DNA from 2 places in the Arthrobacter sorbitolis genome. Region 2 is predicted to be linked to the other one. Evidence: predicted binding sites of a transcription regulator. Region 2 holds the regulator's gene; the other holds the start of a gene.

Region 1 (3,400 bases), 360 kb from region 2:
TGCCCGCCCCGTTCTCCCCCACGAGCGCGTGGATCTCGCCGGCCGCGAGGTCGATCGTGCCGTCGGCGAGCGCGACGACCGGGCCGAACGTCTTCAGCGCCCCGCGGAGGGTCAGCACGGACGTCCGCTCCGGGCCCGTCGGGTCACCGGCTTCACTGCCAGGACCGGAAAAGTGCGTCAATGCGACTCCTCGTCAGAAATGAATCGTTTCAGAGCAACGGTTCACCTCGAATAGTAGGCGTGAGCCACATCACCGTCAACAGCCCGAGATCGACCTGTTACCTCCGGTGTCCGGGCATCGGGGGCTGTCAGCCGACGGCGCGGACCGGCGCCTGCGTGCTGCCGCGTTCCACGAGCTCGGGGTCGAAGATGACCTGCCGGCGTCGTGACGCGGGCCCCTCGATCTCCTCGAGGAGGAGCTCGACGGCGGTGCGCCCCATGAGCGTGGTCGGCTTCCTGACGCTCGACAGCGGGACCACCGCCGAGGCCGAGAAGTCGATGTCGTCGTAGCCGATGAGCGCGATGTCCTCGGGGATCCGCAGTCCGCGGATCAGCAGCACCGCCTGCATGACGCCGATCGCCAGGAGGTCGTTCGCGCAGAAGATGCCGTCGGGCAGCTCCTCCCTGCGGCGCTGCGCGATCTCGCCGCCGACGTCGCGGCCGGCGAGGACCGTCATCGCCTCGGCCTCGACGACCTCGAGCACGGCGCCGTCCTGCTCCCCGACCGCCTGGCGGGCCCCTGCCAGGCGGTCGGCCACCTGCCGGTAGTCCGCCCGGGTCCCCACGAAGACGATGCGCCGTCGGCCCGCCGCGAGGAGGTGCCGTACGGCCATGGAGCCCCCGGCGACGTCGTCGACGGACACGGAGCTGCAGCGCCGCTGCGCATCGACCCGGTCCACCAGCACCACCGGCATGCCGCGCGCGCGGAGCGCCTCGACGCGGGGCCCGACATCGCCGACGGGTGAGATGAGCATGCCCTGGACGCGCTGCTGCTCGAAGACGTCGATGTACCGGGTCTCGCGCTCGGCATCCTGGCCGCTGTCGCCGAGGACCACGGTGCTGCCGTTCTCTGCCGCACAGTCCTCGGCGGCGCGGGCGAGCGAGGAGAAGAACGGGTTGCCGACGTCGAGCACGATCAGGCCGATCGTGCGGCTCTGGCCCGCACGCAGCTGCCGTGCGGCGTCGTTCCGGACGAAGCCGAGCGCGTCGATCGCCCCCTGGACGCGCTCCCGCGTGACGGCGGAGACGCGTGCGGGGTGGTTCAGCACATTGGACACCGTGCCGACTGCCACTCCCGCCCGGTCCGCGACGTCCTTGATGCTCACTGGCCGACTCTCCACGACTACCTCGCCTACCTCGACGCCCGGGCCCGGCAGGAACAGGGGCCGGAAGGACTGTTGACACTCGGTCTTCAGCAAGGATAACTTTGAAACGTGCCAATGAAACGATTCAAAAGCACGTCGATCTGTCGGAGTCCTCCCCGGTCCGTTCCGGGCAGGTGAAGACACCCGAACAACCGCCGTCGGCAGTGCCCCCGGGCACCCGGTGGCCGCCCTTCCGACGCTGGAGAGAGTATATGACTGTCATCGACGACATCGCCGCGGAGCTGGACCAGCTCGCCATCGAGGTTCCCTCCTGGGCCTACGGCAACTCCGGAACACGCTTCAAGGTGTTCGCGACCCCCGGCACCCCCCGCACCGTGGAGGAGAAGATCGCCGACGCGGGCATGGTCCACCGGCTGACCGGCCTCGCCCCGAGCGTCGCCCTCCACATCCCCTGGGACAGGGTCGACGACTACGGCACGCTCGCGTCCTACGCCGCGGAGCACGGCATGAGGCTGGGCACCATCAACAGCAACACGTTCCAGGACGACGACTACAAGTTCGGCAGCCTGACCCACAGCGATGCCGCCGTGCGGAACAAGGCCATCGACCACATGTACGAGTGCATCGAGGTCATGAACGTCACGGGCTCGCGGGACCTGAAGATCTGGCTGGCGGACGGCTCCAACTATCCCGGCCAGGCCGACATGCGGTCCCGGCAGGACTGGCTCCAGGAGTCCCTGCGCAAGGTCTACGACCGCCTCGGCGAGAACCAGCGCCTCGTGCTCGAGTACAAGTTCTTCGAGCCGGCGTTCTATCACACGGACGTCCCCGACTGGGGCACCTCCTACGCACACTGCCTCCAGCTCGGCGAGAAGGCACTCGTCTGCCTCGACACCGGCCACCATGCCCCGGGGACCAACATCGAGTTCATCGTGGCGCAGCTGATCCGCCTCGGGAAGCTCGGCTCCTTCGACTTCAACTCGCGCTTCTACGCCGACGACGACCTCATCGTGGGCGCCGCCGACCCGTTCCAGCTCTTCCGCATCATGGCCGAGGTGGTCCGGGGCGGGGGCCTCGACCCGTCGAGCGGGATCGCCCTCATGCTCGACCAGTGCCACAACCTCGAGGAGAAGATCCCCGGCCAGATCCGGTCGGTGCTGAACGTGCAGGAGATGACGGCGCGTGCGCTGCTCATCGACCGGACCGCGCTGACCGCGGCGCAGGAGTCCGGTGACGTGCTCGGCGCCAACGCGATCCTGATGGACGCCTTCTACACGGACGTGCGTCCCGGCCTCGCCCAGTGGCGCGAGTCGAAGGGACTGCCCGCCGATCCGATGGCGGCGTACCGGACGAGCGGCTACCAGGACCGGATCAACACCGAACGACAGGGCGGCCGGCAGGCCGGATGGGGAGCATGACAGCCATGACAGAACCGACGACCACGTCCACCAACCCGACGGTCGGCGACCTCATCGCGCGTTCCAACAGGCTCGGTGCCGACAAGCGCAACACCAACTACGCCGGCGGCAACACCTCGGCCAAGGGCCGGGGCATGGACCCGGTGACGGGCGAGGACGTCGAACTACTCTGGGTCAAGGGATCCGGCGGGGACCTCGGGACGCTGCAGGAGTCCGGACTCGCCGTCCTGCGGCTGGACCGCATGCGCGCCCTCCAGGGCGTCTACCCGGGCGTGGAGCGCGAGGACGAGATGGTCGCGGCCTTCGACTACACGCTGCACGGCAAGGGCGGGGCGGCCCCGTCGATCGACACGGCCATGCACGGCCTCGTCGACGCCGCCCACGTGGACCACCTGCACCCCGACTCCGGCATCGCCGTCGCGACGTCGGCGGACGGCGAGGCACTGACGACGGCCATCTTCGGGCCGAAGGTCGTCTGGGTGCCCTGGCGCCGTCCCGGGTTCCAGCTCGGCCTCGACATCGCCGCGATCAGGCGAGCCAACCCCGGCGCGATCGGCACGATCCTCGGCGGTCACGGCATCACCGCGTGGGGCGAGACCTCCGCGGAGGCCGAGGCCAACTCCCTGTGGATCATCGAGACGGCGGAGCGCTACATCG
Region 2 (3,400 bases):
GCCTCCAGTGCAGGCCCGCCGGCTTCCGGCCGCGGTCAGTGCTGGCACCACGACAGTCTGTGAGGACTCTATGGGTTCAGTAATCAAGAAGCGCCGCAAGCGTATGGCCAAGAAGAAGCACCGCAAGCTGCTTCGCAAGACCCGTCACCAGCGCCGCAACAAGAAGTAGCCAGGCGCCCGGCCTCGAGCCGGGGGCCTACCGACCGGCCCGGATCCCGGCCCTCGTGGCAGGGGCTCCGGGCCGCCGTCGTTCCCGGGCCCGATCGTCCCCGGGAGGGAGCCGCGGCACCGGCGGAGGAACGGGCGGAGGAGCGGAGTCAGCGACTCCGGAAGCGGGAGAACCCACGCCACAGTCCGTACACGGACCCGGCGAGGGTGGCTGCACGAAGCCCGAACGTCGCAGCGCGCCGCCCGCTGCGGAAGTCGTACACCGGCCAGTTGTTGGCCCGGGCATGGCGGCGCAGCCGGTTGTCGGGGTTGATCGCGACGGGGTGCCCGACGACGGTCAGCAGGGGGATGTCGTTGTAGGAGTCGCTGTAGCCCCAGCAGCGCGAGAGGTCGAGGTTCTCGCGGGCCGCGAGGACCAGGATCGCCGCGGCCTTGGCCGGCCCGTGCAGGAACTCGCCGACGAGCTTGCCGGTGTAGAGGCCGTCGGCCACCTCCCCGACCGTCCCGAGGGCGCCCGTCAGGCCCAGCCGGCTGGAGATGACGCCGGCCACCTCCACGGGTGTCCCCGTCACCAGCCAGACCTGCCGCCCCGACGTGAGGTGCTGGTCGGCCAGGGCCCGGGCGCCCGGCCAGATCTTGGACGCGATCATCTCGTCGTAGACCTCCTCGCCCAGCGCGAGGATGTCCTCGTGGGCGATCCCGATGGCGAAGGCCAGGGCCGCGTCCCGGACCGAGTTCACGTCGGTCATGGTCTCGCCGCGCATGATGAAGCGGAGCTGCTTCCAGGCCAGTCCCGCCGCGAACCGCAGGGTGAACGCCTTCCGCTGGTACATCTTCCGGGCCACGTGGAAGAGGCTCGCGCCACGCATCAGTGTGTTGTCGACGTCGAAGAACGCCGCCTCGCCCTGGGGCGGTGCCGGAGGCTCTGGGAGGGGCCGCGTGCCCCGGGGTGCGTCCGGCATGTTCCGAGTGTAGTTCTCTCCCGACCCTTCCCCGCGGCGCGGCAGTACGGTTGGGGGATGGAAATGCCTGCCGAGATGCCGGGGCCCGGCGTCGTCCTCCTCACCCGCCCCGCGTGCCACCTGTGCCAGGACGCACGGGAGGTGGTGGCGCGCGTGACCGCCGACGTCGGCCTCGGTTGGCGGGAGCTCTCCGTGGCCCAGGCGCCCGCGCTCGGGGCGCGCTTCGCCGAGGAACTGCCCGTCCTGTTCATCGACGGCGTGCAGCGCGATTTCTGGTCCATCGACGAGGGCCGGCTGCGCCGGCTGCTGTCCCGTCCTCCGGGCATCTGAGCCCATGCAGGGCCCCGGCTCCCGGCTTGGTGACCCCGCACCGTCGGCATACAGTGGGGGTACTTCCGCCCCCGACGACGAGGGACCGGACGGTCCGCCCGCTCACCGCGGGCGGTGGCGCTAGCAACGGAGCCGATGACAGTGACAACGCCGGACATGCCAGGCCTCCATCCCGTCGGGGATGGGGCGCGCCGCATCCCGCCAGCGTCCGTGGCCCGCCTCACCATCTACCTGAGGGCCCTCAACGCACTGCTCGCGGAAGGTGTCGACCGCGTGTCCTCCGAGGAGCTCGCGGACGCGGCCGGGGTCAACTCGCCCATGCTCCGCAAGGACCTCTCGTACCTCGGGTCCTACGGCACGCGGGGGGTCGGCTACGACGTGCAGGTCCTCAACCGGCAGATCTCCATCGCGCTCGGGCTCACTCTCGACTGGCGTGTGGCCATCATCGGTGCGGGAAACCTCGGCCGAGCACTGGCGGGCTATTCCGGGTTCGTGTCACGGGGATTCGAGATCGTCGCGCTCTTCGACGCCGACCAGCTCGTCGTCGGGTCGGAGGTCGGGTACCTCCGGGTGAGCGCCATCGACGACCTCGAGGCCGTGCTGGAGCGGACACGCACCAACATGGCGGTCCTCTCCGTGCCGGGGGCGGTCGCGCAGGAGCTGTGCGACCGGCTCGTCGCCGCGGGCATCGCGAGCATCCTCAGCTTCGCACCCGTGGTGCTGCAGGTGCCGCCGCACGTACAGCTGCGCAAGGTGGACATGGCCACGGAGTTGCAGATCCTGGCCTACCACGCACAGAGGGCGCAGGAGCCGGACCTCGGTCCGATCTCCCGCGCCCAGTGATCGTGCGGCGACCGGTTCGCCGCGATCGACAGCCGCCTGGTCAGTACCCGAGCTTCTGCGGTGCGAAGTAGGGCCGTGCGGGCTTCAGCCAGGTCATCACGACGCCGGCGACGCCGAGGAGCATCACGATCACGCTGAGAGCCGTCGCAAGCCCTGACGTGGGCGGCACCGCCTGGCCACCGGCCTCTGCAGCCTGACTCACGAGCGGCATGAGCAGGAGGGTGGCGGAGACCGCCAGCACGTCGAGGGCGGCCAGGACGGTCGCCGTGATGCGCGCCCAGTTCTGGCCCCTCCGGATGAAGATGGCCAGGACCACGTAGATGGCGGTGAAGACGACCGCGAACACCAGGCCGACGGCGACCCCGACCCCCGCACCCGCGACGTCGGGCATCTCCGTCGTCAGCGAGGAGATGATGGAGGACACGAGGTAGAGGATTCCGGCGGCCAGGATGAGGTAGTAGGCCCTCGTGACCTCCTTCGGGGCGGGACCCTTGTCCGCCTGCTGGGGTACCGCACCGCCGCCGGGGTACGCGTAGCCCGAGGGCTGCGCAGCCTGGTAGCCGTCCTGGCCCTGCTGGCCGGACTGGCCCTGGGTTCCGCCGTACGGTCCGGCGGGATTCTGGCCGCTGCCGTTCGTGGTGGGCGGGTTCCAGCCCTGCCCCTCGCCCTGCCCTGTGCCCGGGGTGTCCTGTGGTGTGCTCATGCGGCGTCCTCCGTTGCGCTCGTCTCCGGTCATCCATCCGCTGGTGCCCCCATGGACGTCCGCAGCGTGGGTGTGGTCCCTGCAAGACTAGTTCGTCGGTTCCCGGACGGAACAGGGCCGAACGCAGAAGGCCGGCGCCGTCGGGGGACGGCGCCGGCCTTCTGCGCGGTCGCGGCTCGGGCCGCGCCGGATCAGGCGGTGACGACGGCGGGGGCCACGAAAGCGGCCTCGATGGTGATGGTCACCTTGTCGCCGACCAGGACGCCGCCGGCCTCGAGGGCCGCGTTCCAAGTCAGGCCGAAGTCCTTGCGGGAGATGCTCGTGGAGGCGGAGACGCCGGCGCGGGTGGCACCGAAGGGGTCCACGGCCACGCCGTTGAACTCGGCGTCGAGGA

Evidence for each region. The regulator Rex, encoded in region 2, represses fermentation and respiration genes when NADH is low (regulators of the CRP and FNR family bind a similar motif). The targets are predictions, from matches to a motif close to CTTGTGAANNNNTTCACAAG.
Region 1: rhaI (L-rhamnose isomerase) is a predicted target of Rex. The motif match lies at 1,437-1,456, and genes of this name have one in related genera.

Annotation. Positions count from the first base shown of each region.
Region 1 is NZ_JBTNDM010000002.1:12,940-16,339, reverse strand. It holds gene ACX80K_RS04625 (sugar ABC transporter ATP-binding protein) at 1-181, opposite strand, end outside; gene ACX80K_RS04620 (LacI family DNA-binding transcriptional regulator) at 309-1,325, opposite strand; gene rhaI (L-rhamnose isomerase) at 1,577-2,743, shown strand; gene ACX80K_RS04610 (bifunctional aldolase/short-chain dehydrogenase) at 2,749-3,400, shown strand, end outside.
Region 2 is NZ_JBTNDM010000002.1:373,439-376,838, forward strand. It holds gene ACX80K_RS06375 (30S ribosomal protein bS22) at 71-169, shown strand; gene ACX80K_RS06380 (HAD family hydrolase) at 318-1,130, opposite strand; gene ACX80K_RS06385 (glutaredoxin family protein) at 1,206-1,460, shown strand; gene ACX80K_RS06390 (redox-sensing transcriptional repressor Rex) at 1,596-2,303, shown strand; gene ACX80K_RS06395 (hypothetical protein) at 2,344-3,006, opposite strand; gene ACX80K_RS06400 (YceI family protein) at 3,198-3,400, opposite strand, start outside.